One region of the Staphylococcus pseudoxylosus genome, then DNA from elsewhere that is predicted to be linked to it. Evidence: predicted binding sites of a transcription regulator. Region 1 holds the regulator's gene; each other region holds the start of a gene.
The links. The regulator NrdR, encoded in region 1, represses ribonucleotide reductase genes. The targets are predictions, from matches to a motif close to AACACNATATATNGTGTT.
Positions count from the first base shown of each region.

Region 2: the regulator NrdR is predicted to act here: its motif matches at 2,206-2,223, upstream of nrdD (anaerobic ribonucleoside-triphosphate reductase).
Region 3: the regulator NrdR is predicted to act here: its motif matches at 5,379-5,396, upstream of nrdI (class Ib ribonucleoside-diphosphate reductase assembly flavoprotein NrdI).

Region 1 is NZ_CP085024.1:1,314,827-1,321,878, reverse strand. It holds gene dnaI (primosomal protein DnaI) at 235-1,158, opposite strand; gene LG295_RS06315 (replication initiation and membrane attachment family protein) at 1,159-2,538, opposite strand; gene nrdR (transcriptional regulator NrdR) at 2,539-3,009, opposite strand; gene gap (type I glyceraldehyde-3-phosphate dehydrogenase) at 3,336-4,361, opposite strand; gene coaE (dephospho-CoA kinase) at 4,644-5,264, opposite strand; gene mutM (bifunctional DNA-formamidopyrimidine glycosylase/DNA-(apurinic or apyrimidinic site) lyase) at 5,280-6,152, opposite strand; gene polA (DNA polymerase I) at 6,168-7,052, opposite strand, start outside.
Region 2 is NZ_CP085024.1:254,316-261,367, forward strand. It holds gene LG295_RS01170 (FAD-binding oxidoreductase) at 1-79, shown strand, start outside; gene thiS (sulfur carrier protein ThiS) at 69-269, shown strand; gene LG295_RS01180 (thiazole synthase) at 271-1,038, shown strand; gene LG295_RS01185 (ThiF family adenylyltransferase) at 1,038-2,036, shown strand; gene nrdD (anaerobic ribonucleoside-triphosphate reductase) at 2,267-4,117, shown strand; gene nrdG (anaerobic ribonucleoside-triphosphate reductase activating protein) at 4,114-4,650, shown strand; gene LG295_RS01200 (choloylglycine hydrolase family protein) at 5,047-6,030, shown strand; gene LG295_RS01205 (GA-like domain-containing protein) at 6,217-7,052, shown strand, end outside.
Region 3 is NZ_CP085024.1:2,256,727-2,263,778, forward strand. It holds gene LG295_RS10870 (iron chelate uptake ABC transporter family permease subunit) at 1-201, opposite strand, end outside; gene LG295_RS10875 (ABC transporter permease) at 191-1,159, opposite strand; gene nrdF (class 1b ribonucleoside-diphosphate reductase subunit beta) at 1,556-2,524, opposite strand; gene nrdE (class 1b ribonucleoside-diphosphate reductase subunit alpha) at 2,640-4,745, opposite strand; gene nrdI (class Ib ribonucleoside-diphosphate reductase assembly flavoprotein NrdI) at 4,708-5,106, opposite strand; gene LG295_RS10895 (DMT family transporter) at 5,828-6,709, shown strand; gene queF (preQ(1) synthase) at 6,730-7,052, shown strand, end outside.

The DNA of each region.
Region 1 (7,052 bases):
CACCCTAAATTAAAACTTTTCTGCATAAATACAAAATAGCTTCTCTCTACGTAAGATAACGGTCTTGAGCCGGATGTTCATTACAACATCACTGACGAAGGAGTAATCAATAAATATACTTACCATATCTCAACATCCAATGGCTCTCTGTGAAGTAGTGAAATATCAATCGTATCTTCGTTTCATTTCGTTTGATTTAGATTTAATTATATTATACAACATTTATTTTAGATTTCAATCGTTCCTATAATTTTTTCCTTCTAAATAATAAGGTGTCGCCAAAGTTTTGATACGTTCCATAATTCGGGCTGCCTTTGTCTTCTCAGTACCATCACGCGTTACCGAAAGATGATACTCTAATTCTTCAAAGCTTAAATTAGAACTAAAAAATGTTGGTAATTCCTGTACCATTCTGTAATGTAATAGCGGCCCTATAACTTCATCTCTAGCCCATGGTGTAATTTCTTCAGCACCGATATCATCTAACATTAAAATATTCGCTTCTCGTACTCTGGATAATTTTGTTTCAAAACTTCCATCCTTAAAGCCGCCTTTAAGTGAACGAATAAATTCAGGCAAATAGACAATAGTAGAAGGAATTTTTTCCGTTTTTAACTGATTCGCAATGGCGCCTAAAATAAATGACTTCCCTGTTCCAAATGGGCCATGCAAGTATAATCCTTTAACTTGAGGATCGTGTTTCGTGATTTTATCACAAATTTTGTTTGCTGCCATTGCAACATCTAATCTATCTCTTCTATCCATATATATATCTTCAAGTTTAGCGTCTAAAGTATCACGTTGCATATGGTGCGAAGTAATTAGATGAGAGTTAAACCTTTCTTCATCATACTTTATCTTACACGGGCATGGTAAATAACGAATTTTGATATGGTTACTTTCAATATATAGTTCTGGAACATGGCCTTTTACAAAGTTAGGACAATCCTTATAAGCATGTCCATCATAGTGTTTCACTTGGTCTTTGTATTCTTGCAAAATATTTAAGTCTTCATCTATCATGGCATTTGTCAATTCTGATTGATGCTCATTTAAAAAGCGTTTAACATCAGGATCATTAATCACATCTTTTTTTATTTTTTCTATGCGTTTTGATAAATCATCTGACTCTCCCATGATATTATTAAAAGATTTCATTTATTCGCCCTCCTTCCATCTATTTTTTAATTGATTTAAAAATTGCTCTCTGTCATTTTTTAGCTTCTCATCTTCTTCGTCGTTATGCTGTTGGTTATCTTTTTCTGGTTTCTCATCTCGCTCTTCTAACCATTTCGGTGTCATCTCTCTAGAAGCTAATTGTTTTTGTTTATATCGATTTTTGGTCGGATAAGATTCTTTTTTAGGTTGATTAACTTTCATTGCATATTCATATGCCTGTTCAGCCGTTTTAATACCTTTTTTCTTCCAATTTGATGCTATTTCAAAAATATAAGTTTTAGGTAACTTCATATCTTCCTTCAACATAACAAATTGCAATAGAATATTAATAACACCAAAAGATAAGTTTTCACGTTCAATCAATTCTTCAATCATGAATTTTTGCTGTGTAGTCGGTTCAGATTCTGACCACGATGCTAACATATCAATTGGGCTTGTTTGCTCCAATTGTACCAACCAATTATCAGATTGACTTGACGTTTCTTCAGAAGTGTTTACTTGTGAAGGAACATTATCTTTTTCTGATTTAACTTGTAAATTGGGTAACTGTTGTTCATGTTCCATTAAATAATAAGTACGTGCGTGTTTTCTTAATTCTTCAAAAGATAATTCTTGCGCACTCGTTATCGATTTTAAAATAATACGCTTCATCGATTCAGGCGTCAAACCATATAATGTTGCAATTTGTGTTATTAACGCTTTCGCATCATTCGTAACAATTTTTGAACTAATAAAATGATTCTGCAACAAATCATATAATGTTTCAAAGTCAAAGTGAACGCGTGTAAGGTCTAAACCTTCATACGGCTTATCATCTTGGATGTATGTTGTATCTTGTGCTAATGCTTTATTAGGGATTTTAAAAACATCAGTAAATGTGCGTGTTATATCTTGATAACTGTTTAAGTCGATAGCATTTTTGGTTTCAAAGTGACGTTTTAATTGTTGGTAACGTTGCTTGCTCACCTCACTATATAGATAAACTGATAGCATAGGGTCACTGAAAAACTGTTTCGCAGTAGGAGGTTGATTAAGAACATAAACAAATGAGGAATGCTGCTCGTTATGATTTACATAAGATTTTACCAATCCAATACCTTCCAACAAATCCATTTCTTTTCTGAATTCTAATAGATTAATTTTCAACTCACTCATAATAATATAGTGCGTCAACACCGCATCTACTTCGTGGTCCACAAATTGGTTTAAATAATGATATAGTCCCGTCGCATTAGCGCCTATCATCGGTGTAAACAATCTGTTCAAGATTTCTAAATGATTATTATTTAAATAAAATTCACGCACGATAGTAAAATTATCATGTGGTCTCAATCCATAATCATATGATTGTAACCCCATTTACGAATCACTCCGTTTATTATTTACTAATATACCTTGCATTGATTGCAATAATTGATCTACATCTTTGAATTCTTTATAAACAGAAGCAAATCGTACATAGGACACTTGATCTACGTGCATAAGTAGATTCATCACATGTTCTCCTATTTCTCTAGAAGAAATTTCTGCGTGTCCCTCATCACGCAACTTCCATTCTACGTTATTAGTAATATCTTCTAATTGTTGGTAACGAACCGGTCTCTTTTCACAAGAACGTACTAAACCATTTAATATTTTCTCACGCGAAAATTGCTCCCGGGTTCCATCTTTTTTCACCACGATAAGTGGTCTTTTCTCTATATGTTCAAAGGTTGTGAATCTTGTTTCACAATTTTCACATTCTCTTCTACGACGAATCGCATTAACTTCATCTGCATGTCTAGAGTCTACAACACGAGAATGAGTCGAATTACATTTCGGGCATTTCATCGAATTATCACCCTCTCATTTATGATTATCTTCTATTATACTATAAATATGCATGTCACAAAAGAATCGTATTACACAATTTAGCATATAAGAATTAATGCTGAATTATTTTTAACTAACTCTTATACATTTTTCTGATGACAACTCTTACTATAAAAGGATACTTCATTACACCAAATATTTGAATATATCTAGCTTCTTATTCCTCCTTGTGTTAATAACACTAATAAAACTCCCTCTAAGTTAGTATGCTTAAATGCAAACTAACTTAGAAGGAGTTTATAAATTAATACCATCATATTGTTATTACAGACATGATTTTAGTTTTAATATGTTACTGCTGCAACATCACTTTTCAGTAATTGACCAATTTGAACGGCAACATCCACAACTCTATTTGAATAGCCCCATTCGTTATCGTACCACGCAATTACTTTTACCTTATTATCATCCATAACCATTGTACTCTGTGTATCAATGATAGCAGAATGTGGATTAGTATTGAAATCCATTGAAACTAATGGTGCATCTTCGGTTGAAATAACACCTTGTAAATCATTGTCTTTAAATGCTTGATTAACTTGTTCTGCCGTTACATCTGCATCTAAATCTACAACCAAGTCTACTAAAGATACATTTTTTGTTGGTACTCTTAAAGCCATACCATGTAGTTTTCCTTCTAATTCAGGTAAGACTTCTTTTAATGCTTTTGCAGCACCTGTAGAAGTTGGGATAATACTTTCATTACATGAACGTGCACGTCTTAAATCTTTGTGAGGGTTGTCGATGTTATTCTGATCATTAGTAATAGCATGAACAGTAGTCATTAATCCATTTTGAATACCAAATTCATCATTTAAAACTTTAGCGACTGGTCCAATGCAATTTGTTGTACATGAAGCGTTGCTAAAGATATCGTATTGCTCTATGTCTAATTGATCATTATTTACACCCTTGACGATCATTTGCACATCGCCACCTTTTGATGGTCCTGTTAATAATACTTTTTTAGCACCTGCATTAATATGCGCAATTGCTTTATCTCCATGATTAAATTTACCTGTTGCCTCTATTGCTATATCAACATTCAATTCTTCCCAAGGTAAATTTTCCGGATTTCTATCAGATACCAATTGGATGACATGGTCATTCACTTTAATACCCTCTTCCGTTGGCTCTACTTTTAAATCATAAGCACCATGTGTTGTGTCATAGTTAATTAGGTGAGCAATTGTTTCAGCTGGGTAGCTAGCATTAATCGCTACAACATTCAAATCTTTATTATTGAGCGCAATTCTCAATACCATTCTACCTATTCTACCCATTCCGTTAATCGCAATATTTGTCGTCATTCGAAGCACCCCTCGTTTTAGTGTTATACTTTATGGAAATAGTATAACATAAATTAGATTTTAAGAAAGCGTTTTCTGAAACAAATGTAAATTTTTTTAATTTCAAATAATTTATACTTTTAGTTACACAAAAACATACAATTCAATTTCAATCCTCTTCTTTAAAACATCAGATGTAACATTATTGATCGTTGCAATATACACTGTTAAATAACTAATTTATCTTTATATATAAAAAACATCCAATTTTCATAACGAAAACTGGATGTTTATACACTTCTATTATTGTGCTTCTTCTGTGTCACTCTCAATGTAACCTTCTTCAAGCAACAAATTTTCTAAGTTTTGTTTAAGTTCTAATTTAGTATCTCTGTTATCTATAACATGATCTGCCATTCTACGTTTTTTATCAATTGATATTTGACTATATACACGTGCTTTCGCTTCTTCCATAGATAAGTCATTGCGTTCCATCAATCGATCTATTTGAATACTTTCTGAAGTGTACACTAGCCACACTTCATCTACAGTTTCTTGTAAATCATTTTCAAATAACAATGGAATATCCATAATCACATTATAACCTTGCTCAAGATATGTTTTCTTTTCTTCTTCCATTATATCGCGAACAATTGGATGAACGATTTCATTTAAAATCAATCTCTTCTCTGGTTGATTAAAAACAACTTCACCAACATACGATCTATTCATATTCCCATCTTCATCTATTGCTCCATCGCCAAATGCCTCTTTGACGCGTGCTAATCCTTCAGTTCCTTTTTCAACAGCTTGTCGAGATGCAATATCTGCATCTACAACTTTAAATCCGTGTGCTGTTAAAAGTTCTGATACTGTAGATTTACCTGATGCGATACCACCAGTTAGTCCTATAACTTTTGGCATATTCTCACTCTTCCTTTATTTTTGGCATGTAGGGCAGAAATGACTGTTTCTAGTTGCAATGACTTGCGTTTCTATGTCATTTCCACAAACCTTACAAACCTTTTGTTTATAAACATTAAGGTGCTGTTGCATTGTCCCAGTACTACCATCTGCATGACGATAGTCGGAGATGCTTGTTCCACCATATTTTATACCCGATTCTAACACATCTCGAACATAATAAAATAATATGTCGCGCTCTTGATTGTTTAATGATTTTGATAACCGAGCTGGATGTATCCCCGCTCTAAATAATGCTTCACAAGCGTATATGTTACCACAACCTGAAATCACTCTATGATCTAAAATCATTTGTTTAATAGGCTTATTTTGATACATTTTTTTGGCAAACCAAGCTAAGTAATGCCCTTTTGCATCTTCCTCAAAAGGTTCTGGAGCAATTTCTAAAAATGAAGGATACGCCTCAAAATCAGGTACATTCCTAATTTCTCCAAATCGTCTAATATCTGAATAAACTAGCAATTTATCATTATCTAACTTAAATATAACATGCCAATGTTTTCTATAATTTGGCACACTAATATCTTCAATTTTATCAACCACAAAGAATCCACCAGCCATACCTAAATGACTGATGAGTATTCTTTCTTCGTTATCTTTTTCGATGTGAAACACAATATATTTACTACGACGTTCAATCTCTTTAATTACATATTGTTCTGTGAATTTTTGGAATGTATCTAATGCCATACCTTTAATTATGGTTTCACGTTGACTTGCCTTGCCTTCCTTAACTTTCTCTGAAAATATAACAGATTCAATTTTTTGACCGGTAGCAAACGGTTCAATACCTCTTTTTACATGTTCTACTTCTGGGAGTTCAGGCATTTAAGTACCTTCTTTCTATTTTGCATCATACCATGTAGCACCATAACTAGACTCTACTTTTAATGGCACATCTAGTTCAAGGGCATTATCCATGATTTCTTCTATAAATTTACTGAATGCTTCCACTTCATCCTTCGGTAATTCAAATATTAATTCATCGTGTACTTGTAATAATAATTTTGCGTGAAAATCTGTATGCTTAATTTCTTTATCAAAGTTAACCATAGCTAATTTAATTATATCAGCAGCACTACCTTGAATTGGCGTATTCATTGCAGTTCTCTCAGCAAAACCACGCAAATTGAAATTTCTACTAGTTATATCCGGAATATATCTACGACGATGTAACAAGGTTTCTACATAGCCTTGTGCTTTACAATCTTTGACGATATCCTCCATATATTGTTTTACGCCAGGGAAACTATCTAAATAATCATCAATAAATTGTTTAGCTTGTTTCCGAGTGATTCCTAAACTTTGGCTTAAACCATAATCACTAATACCATAAACAATTCCAAAGTTAACTGCTTTAGCTTGTCTACGCATCGTGCCATCTACTTCATCAGGTTCTACCCCAAATACTTTCATCGCCGTTGCCGTATGAATATCATCATCATTAATAAATGCTTGCTTCATACTTTCATCTTGTGTGATATGAGCTAAAACTCGGAGTTCAATTTGCGAGTAATCTGCAGAAAAAATAACATTGTTGTCATCACTAGATTTAAATGCTTTTCTTATTTTTCTACCCTCTTCTAAACGGACAGGGATGTTTTGTAAATTTGGGTCAATAGACGATAATCTACCTGTTTGTGCTAAAGTTTGATTAAATCTTGTATGGATTCTATTATCATCACTTATAACCTTCTGTAAGCCTTCAACATAAGTGGATTGTAACTT
Region 2 (7,052 bases), 1.1 Mb from region 1:
TCAATGGATTATCAGCGGGCATAGGCCAAAACAATTGTACGATTTTCAGATTAGGAGAGGTGAACGAAATGAAATGTAAGATTAATGGTGATGTATTTAACTTTGAACAACCAATTAATATACAAGAAATAATTCAATCATTAGGACTGGATGAAACACGGATTATTGTAGAGCATAATGAAACATTAATTAAGCGAGAACAATTTACATCTCGAATAGTCAATGATGAAGATAACTTAGAATTATTAGAATTTGTAGGAGGCGGTTAATATGTTTAAAATAGGCAACTTTACATTAAATTCAAGATTATTATTAGGTACAGGAAAATTTGATAATGAGGAGATACAAACTAAGGCTATTGAAGCGTCAGAAACAGAAGTATTAACTTTTGCAGTGAGACGCATGAATTTATATGACAAAGATTTACCAAATCCATTAGCAAAAGTTGATTTATCGAAATTCATCACATTTCCTAATACTGCAGGGGCTAAGACAGCTAAAGAAGCAATCCGTATAGCAGAAATTGCTAACCACGCAGGTGTTTGCGACATGATTAAGGTAGAAGTCATTGGTGATGACGAAACATTACTTCCAGACCCACTAGAAACATATGAAGCATGTAAAGTGTTATTAGACAAAGGTTATACGGTTTGTCCGTATATATCTAATGATGTTGTGTTAGCGAAACGCTTAGAAGAGTTAGGTGTTCATGCAATTATGCCACTTGCCTCACCTATTGGTACGGGGAGAGGAATCAATAACCCATTAAATTTGCGCTATATTATTGAACGCGTTAATGTACCAGTAATCGTAGACGCAGGTATTGGTTCACCTAAAGATGCTTGTCATGCGATGGAATTAGGTGCTGATGGTATTTTACTTAATACAGGAATATCAAGTGCAGCAAATCCTGTGAAAATGGCAGAAGCAATGAATAAAGGGATTAATGCAGGAAGATTGAGTTATGAAGCAGGAAGAATACCTGTGAAGTATACAGCACAAGCATCGAGCCCAACTGAAGGTATTGGGTTCTTATGATAGAACGATACAATCGACAAGTAAGGTATCATCAGTTTGGTGAGCAAGGTCAAAGTCAACTTCAAAAAACACACGTCATGATTATGGGTGTAGGTGCACTGGGTAGTCACAGTGCAGAAATGTTAGTAAGGATGGGGGTAGGCTCACTTACTGTAATCGATATGGATATTGTTGAATTGTCCAACATACATAGACAGGCATTATATGATGAGTTGGATGCGGAACAGATGTTACCTAAAGTTGAAGCATTAAAGCATAAGTTGAATCAAATCAATAGTAACGTACAAGTGACAGCAATAGATTGTGAAATAACAAATTTAAATATTGAAAATCTATTAACGACATATCATCCGGATATTGTTATAGATGGTATGGACCATTTTAAAATCAGATATTTAATCAATGAATCTTGTAACAAGCAAAATATACCTTGGATTTATGGTGCTGCAGTTGGTAGTAAAGGTACTGTTTATGGTATCGATGATCAAGGTCCATGCTTGAAATGTCTACTTGAAACAATGCCAAGTACTGGTGAAAGTTGTGCAATAAATGGTGTGCTACCACCAGTGATTTATCAAGTAGCTAGTATGCAAGTTTCCGAGCTAATGAGATGGGTCTCTAACGAAGCATTTTCAAAAAAACTTATAACTATGGATTGCTTTAATATGCAATATAAGTCTATGGACATTAGTGCTTTAAAACAAAGTGATTGTAATGTTTGTGAGAAACATGATTATGCATTATTAAATGATAAATATGATACCAAGATAGAGAAGCAATGCGGAGACATGTTTTTGTTACGCTTTAATGCCGACATGTTTAACCATACTGATTATTTACCTATGACCGTAAAAAAAACTAATGACTTTGTGAAACTATTGTCATATGGGCCTCATGAAATCACCCTGTTTAAAGACGGAAGAATGAATGTCTATGGTGTTGAAAATGAGGAGACAGCCGAGAAAATTTATAGAGAAATTGTAAAGAGTTTGAGTTGAATATAAAATAATTTAAAACACTGATTAGACAATAGGATGATTAACTATTGTTTAGCAGTGTTTTCTATGTTTTTATGTTATTAATTCAGATATTTTGAAAAAGCAATTAAAGTTCATAAAAACTTCGAAATGATTTTACGAATTTGTGAACGGCTAGCTCACTCATTGAAACACTATATATTGTAGTATAAATTGTAATAAGGCACAATATATAGGAATGAGGGGATAAAATGAATAAACTCGAACAAGATTTAAAGCATTTAATAACTAAAGATCCTACAGTGGTAAATGAAAATGCCAACAAGGATAGTGCCACATTTTCGACAATGAGAGATTTAACAGCCGGTGTAGTATCTAAATCATATGCGCTAAATTATTTATTACCAGAACATGTAGCAACAGCTCATAAAGAAGGGGACATACATTTTCATGATTTAGATTATCATCCTTTTCAACCGCTTACGAATTGTTGCTTAATAGATGCAGAAAGTATGCTTAAGAATGGTTTTCAAATTGGTAACGCAACTGTGACTTCGCCTAAATCAATTCAAACCGCTTCAGCCCAACTTGTACAAATCATTGCCAATGTTTCTAGTAGTCAATATGGAGGGTGTACAATTGATAGGGTTGATGAATTACTGAGCCATTATGTTCAATATAATGAAGCTAAGCATCGAGAATTGGCTGAAAAATTTGTGCAATCACAAGACATAGAAAATTACATTGATTATCGAGTTTCACAAGATATTGAAGGTGCTATAGAAAGTTTAGAATATGAAATCAACACATTGTATACATCAAATGGTCAAACACCTTTTGTAACATTAGGGTTTGGATTAGGAACAGATACATATAGCCGTAAAATCCAACAAGCAATACTTAATACTAGAATCAAAGGTTTGGGTAAAAATCGTATCACTGCCATTTTTCCAAAACTTGTGTTTTCAATTAAAAAAGGCGTAAATTTTAGTTCGAAAGATCCGAATTATGATATAAAACAATTGGCATTAGAATGTTCTACTAAAAGAATGTATCCTGATATTTTGAATTATGATAAAACGGTCGAAATATTAGGTGATTTTAAAGCTCCAATGGGGTGTCGTTCATTTTTACCAGCTTGGAAGAACGAAGATGGACAATTTGAGAATAATGGAAGATGTAACCTTGGTGTTGTGACATTAAATGTGCCTAGAATGGCAATTGAATCTAATGGTGACATTGAAATGTTTTGGAAGATATTTCATGAACGAATGGCACTAATGCATGATGCGCTCGTATATCGCATTCAACGTATTTCTGAAGTAACACCTGATAATGCGCCTATTTTATATAAAAATGGTGCATTTAAACATCGTTTAACGGATACAGAAGATATTATGACGTTGTTAAAAGGAAAACGAGCTACTTTATCTATGGGATATATCGGTTTGTATGAAGCCGCTACAGTGTTTTATGGTCCTAATTGGGAAACAAAGTCTATAGCTAAAAAATTTACATTAGATATATTAAAGGCAATGAAAGTTTACCAGTTGAAATGGACTGAGCAATATGATATTTGGTTCAGTATTTATAGCACACCAAGTGAGTCTCTAACTGATCGTTTTTGTAGACTAGATATGGAGAAATATGGTGAAATACCAAACGTCACTGATAAAGGATATTACCAGAATTCATTCCACTATGATGTGAGAAAAGATATTACACCATTTGAGAAAATTGATTTTGAAAAGGATTATCCTTTTTATGCAAGTGGTGGTTACATCCATTACTGTGAATATCCGAAATTAAATCATAATTTAAAAGCGTTAGAAGCAGTATGGGATTATTCATATGATAAGGTGAGCTATTTAGGCACGAACATTCCGATTGATCATTGTAGGGAATGTGACTTTAAAGGTGATTTTAAAACAACAGCAACGGGCTATCAATGTCCTGAGTGTGGTAATGATGACCCTACTACAGTTGATGTAGTAAAACGAACATGTGGCTATCTTGGTAATCCAGTCCAACGTCCTACGATTGAAGGCAGACATAAAGAAATGTGTGCTCGAGTGAAACATCTGAAAGACCATACCATATGACAATATTAGATATTAAAAGAGGACAAGGTTACATTGCCAAAATTGAGTCACAAAGTTTTGTTGATGGAGAAGGTGTCAGATGCAGTTTATATGTCTCAGGATGTCCATTTGCCTGTGCAAATTGTTATAACAAAGTGGCGCAAAATTTTAGATATGGTGAAAAGTTTAACGGTTTAATCTTAGAAGAAATATTAGAAAACTGTGAACCTGAATATATTTCCGGGTTAAGTATCTTAGGGGGAGAACCATTTTGTAATTTAGACATTACATTAAAGTGTGCCCAAGCATTTAGGGAAAAATTTGGCTATTCAAAGACATTATGGGTTTGGACAGGTTTTTTATTTGAATATTTAATGGAAGATAAAGGTGAAAGAAATGAATTGCTTAATCATATAGATGTGCTTATAGATGGTCCTTTTATTAACCATTTATATCAACCTAACTTACCATATAAAGGTTCTTTGAATCAGCGAGTCATTGACGTAAAAGCATCTTTGTCACAGGCACAAGTATGCGAACTACAATTAATGTAATTTAATGTAGAAACAAGGTTGAGATAAATAAGCTTATAATTACGATTACCAACTTAACAAAACAGTAGGATATTATCATAGCGTGTATATTAATACAGTAAAGTATATTTAGGATAAAAATATATCGGACTTTTTACTTATAGTCAGACTTATAGGGATGGGACAACACAATCATTTTTGAAAAAGGTGATTTCTGTCTCGTCCTTTTTAGTGTCATTATTAGTGAAAGTCGCTAAATGATGAAAGTTAGTTTCAAGTGTCAACTTTTCATAAACGGATGCATATCACAAGCGAATTACTATTAATATAAAGCATAATTAACTAAAATAAACATTGATGAAAGATATAAAGTAATTAATTTTTGACATAGAGAAGGGTGAAAGGAGCAGATTAATCATGTGCACTGGTTTTTCATATTTATCGAAAAGTAATCAAGTGATATTAGGGCGAACAATGGATTTTGTGTATCAATTAAAAGGAAATCCCGCTGTACAACCACGTCATTTTTATTGGGAATCACGCGTAGCATATAAAGGGAAAACAAAGTATGGTTTTGTTGGATCGGGTAGTGATATGGAAGGATTCTTATTTGCAGATGGCGTAAATGAACATGGTCTCGGTGCTTCAATACAGTATTTTAGAGGATATGCAACATATGCCACTGATGTAAGAGAAGGGTATATGAACATTGCTCAAAGTGAAGTGATTACATGGGTGTTGGGTTACAATAAAAACATTGAAGATTTAATAGAAAATGCTAAATCCGTAAATGTTGTCGCACACACGCTCAATGATATAGCTGAAGTGCCTCCATTACATTATCATATTACTGATGATTCAGGTAGAACGATTGAACTAACTTTTAAAGATGGCAGTATGGTCGTAAATGAAAATCCTGTAGGAGTCTTAACTAACAATCCAGATTTGAATTGGCATTATGAAAATTTGAGGAATTATATAAATATCACGCCACAACGTCCTCAACCAAGCCAACTAATGAATACTATTTTCCCAACGCTAGGAAATGAAGGTGGAACATACGGATTACCCGGTGGATACACTTCAGCGGAACGTTTCGTTCGAATGACTTACTTAAAAAATAATTTAGAAGAAACAAGTAACGCAGAAGAAGATATACTCAATGCATTTAAACTTTTAGAAATTGTTAGTATACCCAAAGGTGCAGTTAGAGACGAAGAAGCGGCACTCCATTATACTTTGTATCAAACAGTCCTAAATTTAACTGCACGTACAATGTACATTAAATGGTACGACTCAAATCAGATTACAGAATTACAACTCACAGAAAATTTATTAAATAAAGAAGCAATAACGATATTTGAACCAATTTCAGGCTTAGTAACAAATCGGTTAAATTAACAAATATTATAGATGACAGAACGCCTTTCAATATAAAATGGAAGGCGCTCTTTTTTGTTTCATCTCAAAATTTTACTGTGAAGAACCATTTTTTTACTTAATATATAAAGCTGTTACTACTCCTTATACAAAAAAATATAATTATAGATGATATTGATATTATCAAAAAAGGAGAAGTAGACAACTATGAGAGTACTCGCAGAATATATTGCTAGAAGAAACAATAAGTATTCTATTCGGAAATTTACTATTGGAACAGCATCAGTGCTATTGGGAACAGTTCTTTTTATGAATCAAGATAGTGAAGCAGAAGCAGATATGGTAAATGACAAAGAAACCATTGAAGCGCAAAATAACGCTGAAGATCAAGTTATTTCAGAAATAAAACAATTTGATTTAGAGAAAAATGGAGGGGAACATTCTAAAGAAGCTCAAATTGACGAAAATAATTCAAATGTTGTAAATCAAACAACATCGAAAAGTGAAGAGACAAATAAAGTAACACAAGAAGACGAGCAAACCCCTCTTAATAATGAAGTGAAAGCAGAAAAAGGGGAAAAGAAAAATGAAATTTCAAATAAAGTAGATGAGGTAACAAACTATAACTTTGAAAAAGAGCAAATAAAGAAGCAAGAAAATAAAATAACTGAACAAAATCAAACAACCATATCATCACATGAAAAATCTTCTGATGGAAATATGGATAATGCCAATTCTACACCTGTAAAAGAAAAGCAATCTATATTAGAGCAAAAAGGTGAAAACGCTAATCAAATTAAGAACAATAGTGTTGAAGAGCAAAAATTTGTCGATAATGACGAACAAATCAAACCCCTTGTAGTTACACAAAAAATAGAAAGTAACAGTGATACTATTCAAAATACTGGCTTAAATATAATAGATTTAAATAATGGAACAAAAGATTCAACTAATAATAAACCTAAGTCAAGAGTGACAAGGAGCTTGAATAGTTCACCTTACAATAAGCGTTTCAAAGATAGACGTTACAATGCAAGATTGAG
Region 3 (7,052 bases), 940 kb from region 1:
ATTAGTCGTAATTGCTTGGAAAATAACTACAGATGCCGCTATTGCGCCACCTACTAAAACCATAAGTATGAGCTTTCTCAAGCGACTAGTAAATTGATATTGGAATATTTCAAAATCAATACCTATGACAAGGTAAACCGCTGCTACTATGACTGTACATGCAATTAAGATGTACATTTTTGTTTTAGCGCTAATTTGCATAGTTATGTCTTCCTTTCATTAGCAAGATTAAGAAAATAATAGTGCCAAAGACTCCAATTGTTAAACCAATATTAATCTCATATGGATAAACAATCAGTCTGCCGACAATGTCTGAAAACATAACAAAAATTGCACCTAACATCGCTGTATGTGGTAAAGCATTTTTTAAATGATCTCCTCTAAAGATCGAGACAATGTTTGGGACAATAAGTCCTAAGAAAGGTAATGTTCCTACAGTAACAACAACTAAAGCTGTGATTGTGGCTGTAATAAATAATCCAATGTTAATAATTCTTTCATAGTTAACACCCAAATTATTACTGAAATCTTTCCCCATTCCTGCGATTGTAAAATGATTCGCAAAAATATATGTAATTATTAGTAACGGAATACTTAAGTATAAAATTTCGTATCTTCCACTCGTAATAATGGCAAAATTACCATTTAACCAGTTACCGATACTTTGAACGGTGTTCGTTCTAAGCGCTATAAAAGTTGCAAAACTCGAAACAATACCACCGAGCATGATGCCTAATAGCGGAATAAAAATAACATCGGTAAAGCGAATATATTGAACTAATTTTACAAATAAAAAAGTACCCGCAATACTCAAGACTACTGCAAAAACTAATTTAATCATGATATTTTCTTGAGGGAAAAATATCATTGATATTAGGATACCTAGTTTCGCCCATTCCATAGTTCCAGCTGTAGTTGGACTTACAAATTTATTTTGCATCATTTGTTGCATGATCAAGCCAGCAAGTGCTAGCGTACTACCCGATATTAATATACTGACAGTTCTTGGAATTCTACTTGAGACAATAATATTCATTTGCTCTTTAGACAGTGTGAAAATATCAGTAATAGAAACCTTACTCACACCTATAAAAAGAGAAAGGATAGTAAGTAATGATAAAATGATAGCTAAAACTATACCATTTAATAAGAATTTCATAATGATGTACCTCTAATCCTTTCATAATTGCGAATTATTCATGATGTTAACCAATGGTTATGATAATCATTATCAGTGATTATAATAAAATTTTACCATTTTTAAACGTAAATTCAATAGTAATCAGTGATTTAAATAAAAGTATTTAATTGCAAACTATATACAAAAATATTAAATTTACTATTTATCAGTTGTTCGAAATTTTATTCTATTGATATTAGTTGTTTAACTATTTATTTGGATAACTTCCCCTTTAATTTCTTGCTGAAATATTTAATGGGCTAAAAGTAGCTACTCATTACCATATAAAATAAGCCTTCTAAAAGTTAAACTTTTAGAAGGCTTATTGGTTTTATAATCATTATTAGCACACTAGGCTAATCTTATATTTATACTTTAGTCTTCGAAAACAAAGTCTTCGTCTTTTAACGCTTCAACATTTAAAGCTAATGTGTAGCCATCACCTTTTACGGAGAAGAAGTCATGGTTTTTAGTAGTAGTGTCTAAAGCATTTTCAATGATTGGATTAAATTCACGTTCTTCGAAATATGGATCAAATCCTAAGTTGGACAGTGCTTTGTTGCCATTATACCTAACATAGTTCAGTACATCTTCAGATAGACCAATATCATCATAGAGTGAATGTGTGTAAGCAACTTCATTTCTATATAAATCTTCTAATAATTTATACATTTCTTGATCTGCTTGTTGTTTTTCACTTTCTGAAAGTTCATTGCGTAAACTTTGTGCATCCATACCAGTAAATACACCATGAATAGATTCATCTAATAATATTTTGCGGATGATTTCTCCAGATGTAGTCATTTTACCTTGTCCTGCAAGATATAATGGGTAATAGAAACCAGAATAGAATAAGAATGTTTCTAAGAATACGCTTGATACGCGCGCCATATATTGATCATAAATCGAAGCTTCTTTGCCCCATAATTTATGATAATTATCAATAATTTTATCTGATTTATATTTCAAATGAGGTTCTTCAATAACCCATTTGTCTAATAAATAATTTGTTTCACTAGAAGGTAGTAATGTAGTAAAAATATGCGAATAACTTTTAGCGTGAATTTGTTCCATCATCGCCATAAATGAATAAACGGCTTTCTTACGTAAATCTGTCGTGTGTAACATGATAAGTGGCATACCATCATCTGCTTGATGCGTATCTAAGCCTGTTAATCCTGCTAAAGCTTTTTTAAATGCTTCTTTCTCAGGTTCAGATAATGTCTTCCAGCTTGCAATATCTTTAGATACTTTAAATTCTGTTTCTACCCACATTTGTGAAATATTTTGTCGCCAAAACATATTGGTCATGTCTTCTTGTGTATTCCAATTGACTGCTTTCATTTAGATAATGTCCCCTATCTAGTAAAAATTTAATTAACGCAGTGATTTACAGCCTAATCTGATTCTTAGACTAGACTGTTCTATATAATCACTTAACTTGGCTCTTATTGCTAAATTATATTGAACAACTTGTACATTCTTCAACACTCAATAATTTATTTCTAGTGTAATATAAAGATTTTAATCCTTTATGATGGGCATATACATAAAGTCTAGATAGTTCACGTGTAGAAATTTCAGAATTCACGTATAAAATTGTTGAAATACCTTGATCCACGTGAGTTTGAATTGTTGAGATTAAATCTATTAATTTCATTTGATCTGTATTAAATGCAGATTTATAGTACCACATTGTCTCTGGTGATAAGAATGGCATTGGATAGAAAGTTTCTGCATTCCCATAAGTACGGCGTTCAATTTGGTCAACGATTGGCATAACAGAACTAGTTGCATTTTGTACATATGAAATACTTTGTGTAGGTGCAATAGCTAAACGATATGCATGGAATAAACCATGTGTTTCTACTTCTTTTTGTAAAGCTTTCCAATCTTCAGCTGTTGGAACATCAAAACCTTCAAATAATTTACGAACTTTTTCATATTTTGCTTCAAAGTTTTGAGTTGTATAGAATGCGAAGTATTTACCGTTTGCGTAATCAGATTTTTCGAAGTCTTTGTATACTTCTTGTCTTTCTTTAGCAATTTCCATTGAACGTTCAATAGAATAATAGTTCATCATCATAAAGAAAATGTTAGCGAAATCTTTCGCTTCTTCAGATTCGTAACCAATTTTATTTTTAGCTAAGTAACCATGTAGATTCATTACACCTAATCCTACTGAATGTAACTCCCTATTAGCTTTTCTAACGCCAGGCGCATTCTGAATATCCGCTTCATCACTAACAACCGTTAAAGCATCCATACCAGTGTGTACTGAGTCTTTGAATTTACCTGATTCCATCACATTAACAATATTTAATGAACCTAGATTACATGAGATGTCACGCTTAATTTCATCTTCAGTGCCATAATCATTTATTATAGAAGTCTCTTGTAATTGGAAAATTTCAGTACATAAGTTACTCATTTTAATTTGTCCAATATCAGAGTTAGCATGCACTTTGTTTGCGTTATCTTTAAACATTAAATATGGATAGCCTGATTGTAATTGTGTTTGTGCAATCATATTTAACATTTCACGTGCGTCTTTTTTCTTCTTATCAACATTTGGGTTAGCAACAAGTTCATCGTAATATTCATCTAAGTTAATATCATCTAAAGTAACACCGTATTCTTTATAAACTGTATGAGGTCCAAACATATGGAAATCTTTGCCTTCTTTTGCAAGATCAAAGAACTTAGATGGCACAATTAACCCTGTTGAAATTGTAGACAAACGTAAATCTTCATCAGCGTTTACTTTTTTCGTATCTAAAAATTCTTCAACATCGTAGTGGAAAATATTTAAATAAACTGCACCCGCGCCAGGACGTTGTCCAAGTTGATCTGCATAGCTAAAGCCACCTTCAAGTGATTTTGCAACTGGAAGTACACCTTTGGCAACGCCTTTGATACCTTTAATCGCTTCGCCACGTGCGCGTAGCTTAGATAAATTAATAGCAACACCGCCACCAATTTTACTTAATTGTTTAGCTGTTGAATCAATGAAATTAATTGAATTTAAACTGTCATCTGTTTCAAGTAAGAAACAAGATACAAGTTCACCTCGACGAGCACGACCAGCATTTAAGAATGTAGGTGTTGCTGGTTGGTAACGTTGTTCAACCATTGCTGAAATAAATTGTTTAGCTGTTGCTTTATGACCATTTGCTAGATATAATGCTACGATTGCTACGTGTTGCTTATAATCTTCTAAATATTGACTTTTATCGTTTGTTTTTAAAGCATAATCTTTGAAAAACTTACTTGCAGACATGTAACTCGCAAATTTAAAGGGAATACTTTTAGCGTAATCTGTTATTTCTATCAAATCTGCTTCTGAATATTTTGCAAATAAGTCAAAATAGAAATCATTATCAACGAGATAGTGAAGGCGTTCGATTTCAGTATCAAAGTATATCGTTTTGTCTTCTATTTCTTCTAAATATACTGCTAATGCTTCTTGATCCTTTTCTAAATTGAAAAAGCCATTATCTTTACGTTTAGTAACCTCGTTATTTAACTCAATATGATTGTATTTCTTCTCGTCCATAATCTTCATTGAAATGCCCCACCTTATCTTTAAATTCGCTAATATCATTTTGTGTTCCTTGTACTTCAAATTTCATTAATAAAGGAACTTGATATTTTTCTGAGATAGACCGTCCAGCTTTCGCAAAGTTTTGACCCCAATTGCGATTTCCGCTCGCTGCAACGCCTTTTAATAAATTTTTATTTACATCTAAAAATGACTGAACTGGTTGTGGTACCTCGCCAAATCCTATCGTTCCAGTGACCAATATGAATGGTTCTTCAATTTTCTCAGAACAATTACTTTGTGTAATTTCCATCACATTCGTAAGCTCAGTTTTTTTGATGAATCTGCGCACATTACCGGAAAATGAAAAATAGACAACCTTCATAGGACCACCTTCTTTCTTAATTTAACTCATATTTTATTAATGAAAAATCACAACTATAAAATCTCACTATTACAATTCATACTTAAGAAATGATAACTAGTATTAACTTTTTGGAGTGAACCACTATATATAGTAAACTTGTTATCTATATGTTGGTATGTAAAAAATCATTAATTAAGTATTTATGCTTGATTTGTCATTATTAAACGCTCTCAATGGTGTTATTTTACTTAAAATTTGGTTTATTATAAATAAAGTGACTACGTATATAAAACACAATATATTGTGTTTTATCTTGGTCATCAATACTATATTATGTGTTTCATTATACATAATTCAGAACCTTATTTAAAGACCTTTGTTTTTGACAAAATGTTGAAGATGAGAGATAAATGGCACCAATTCAACTTTAAACAGATGTTTTTAGTTACAAAAAAATTTTTTTCAGAATTTAAGGTGTTTTCATTTGCTTTTTAAAAAAATCTTGTAACGCTTGATTTAGCGTGGTTTAGGTATTAAAACACTTCGCATTGCCCACAACACATATCACACAAACTATAAATTCTATTTAGATAAATTGTAAATTACCATACTAAAAACAGAACGTTTGTTCGTTTATATAAGCATAATATAGTTTCCTCAGAGTTTCAAGGATATATACATATTCTAGAAATATATGCTAATATATATACGTTAAAAACTAACAATTGAGGCGATACATGTGAATCCTAAAGTTAAGGGTATCATTGCCATACTTATTTCAGCAGTTGGTTTTAGCTTTATGTCTGTTTTCTTCAGACTAGCTGGTGACTTACCGGTATACCAAAAGTCACTTGCTCGAAATTTAGTAGCAATGTTTATACCTATGTATTTTATTTTCAAATATAAACAACCCCTATTTGGTAAACTCAGCAGTCAACCCCTGTTGATTTCGCGTTCAACCTTAGGTTTGATTGGTGTTTTGCTAAATATTTATGCAATAGATCATATGATTCTAAGCGATGCTGATACCTTAATGAAGTTAAATCCATTTTGGACTATCTTACTTAGTTTAATATTTTTAAATGAAAAGGTTCGTAATTATCAATTTATAGCTATGATCGTAGCTATAGCAGGCATGTTATTTGTGGTAAAACCAGAATTTTCATCATCTATGTTTCCAGCTATAGCAGGGTTATTATCTGGTATATTTGCAGCAAGTGCTTACACTTGTGTCAGGGCACTTAGTACACGCGAAGCACCCTATACGATTGTATTCTATTTTTCATTCTTTTCCATTATTGTTCTGATACCATTTACTATATTTACATTTGAGCCAATGACAATGACTCAGGTATGGTATTTAATCGGTGCTGGTCTATCAGCTGCCGCAGGTCAAATCGGTATTACGCTTGCTTATAGCTATGCACCTGCTAAAGATATTTCTATCTTTACTTATGCATCTATTATCTTTACCGCTTTATTTGGCTTTATCTTATTTGGTGAATCACCAGACTTTTACGCAGTACTTGGCTATATGATTATCATTGGGTCTAGTTACTATATGTTTGAAAAAGCAAGAAGACAACCTACTACAATTCAAAAAGCAGAACAAAAACCATAAATTTAAAGGAGTTTTCAATTATGAGCGAAGGACGTAACACAGAAGATTTACAAGATATTACTTTACTTGGCAATCAAAATAATAAATATGAATTCGACTATGACCCAGCAGTCCTAGAATCATTTGATAACAAACATCCAGGACGTGACTACTTTGTAAAATTTAATTGTCCAGAATTCACATCACTTTGTCCAATTACGGGCCAACCTGATTTTGCGACAATTTATATTTCTTATATACCCAATGTAAAAATGGTTGAGTCAAAATCATTAAAACTATACTTATTTAGTTTTAGAAATCATGGTGATTTCCATGAAGATTGTATGAATATCATTATGAAAGA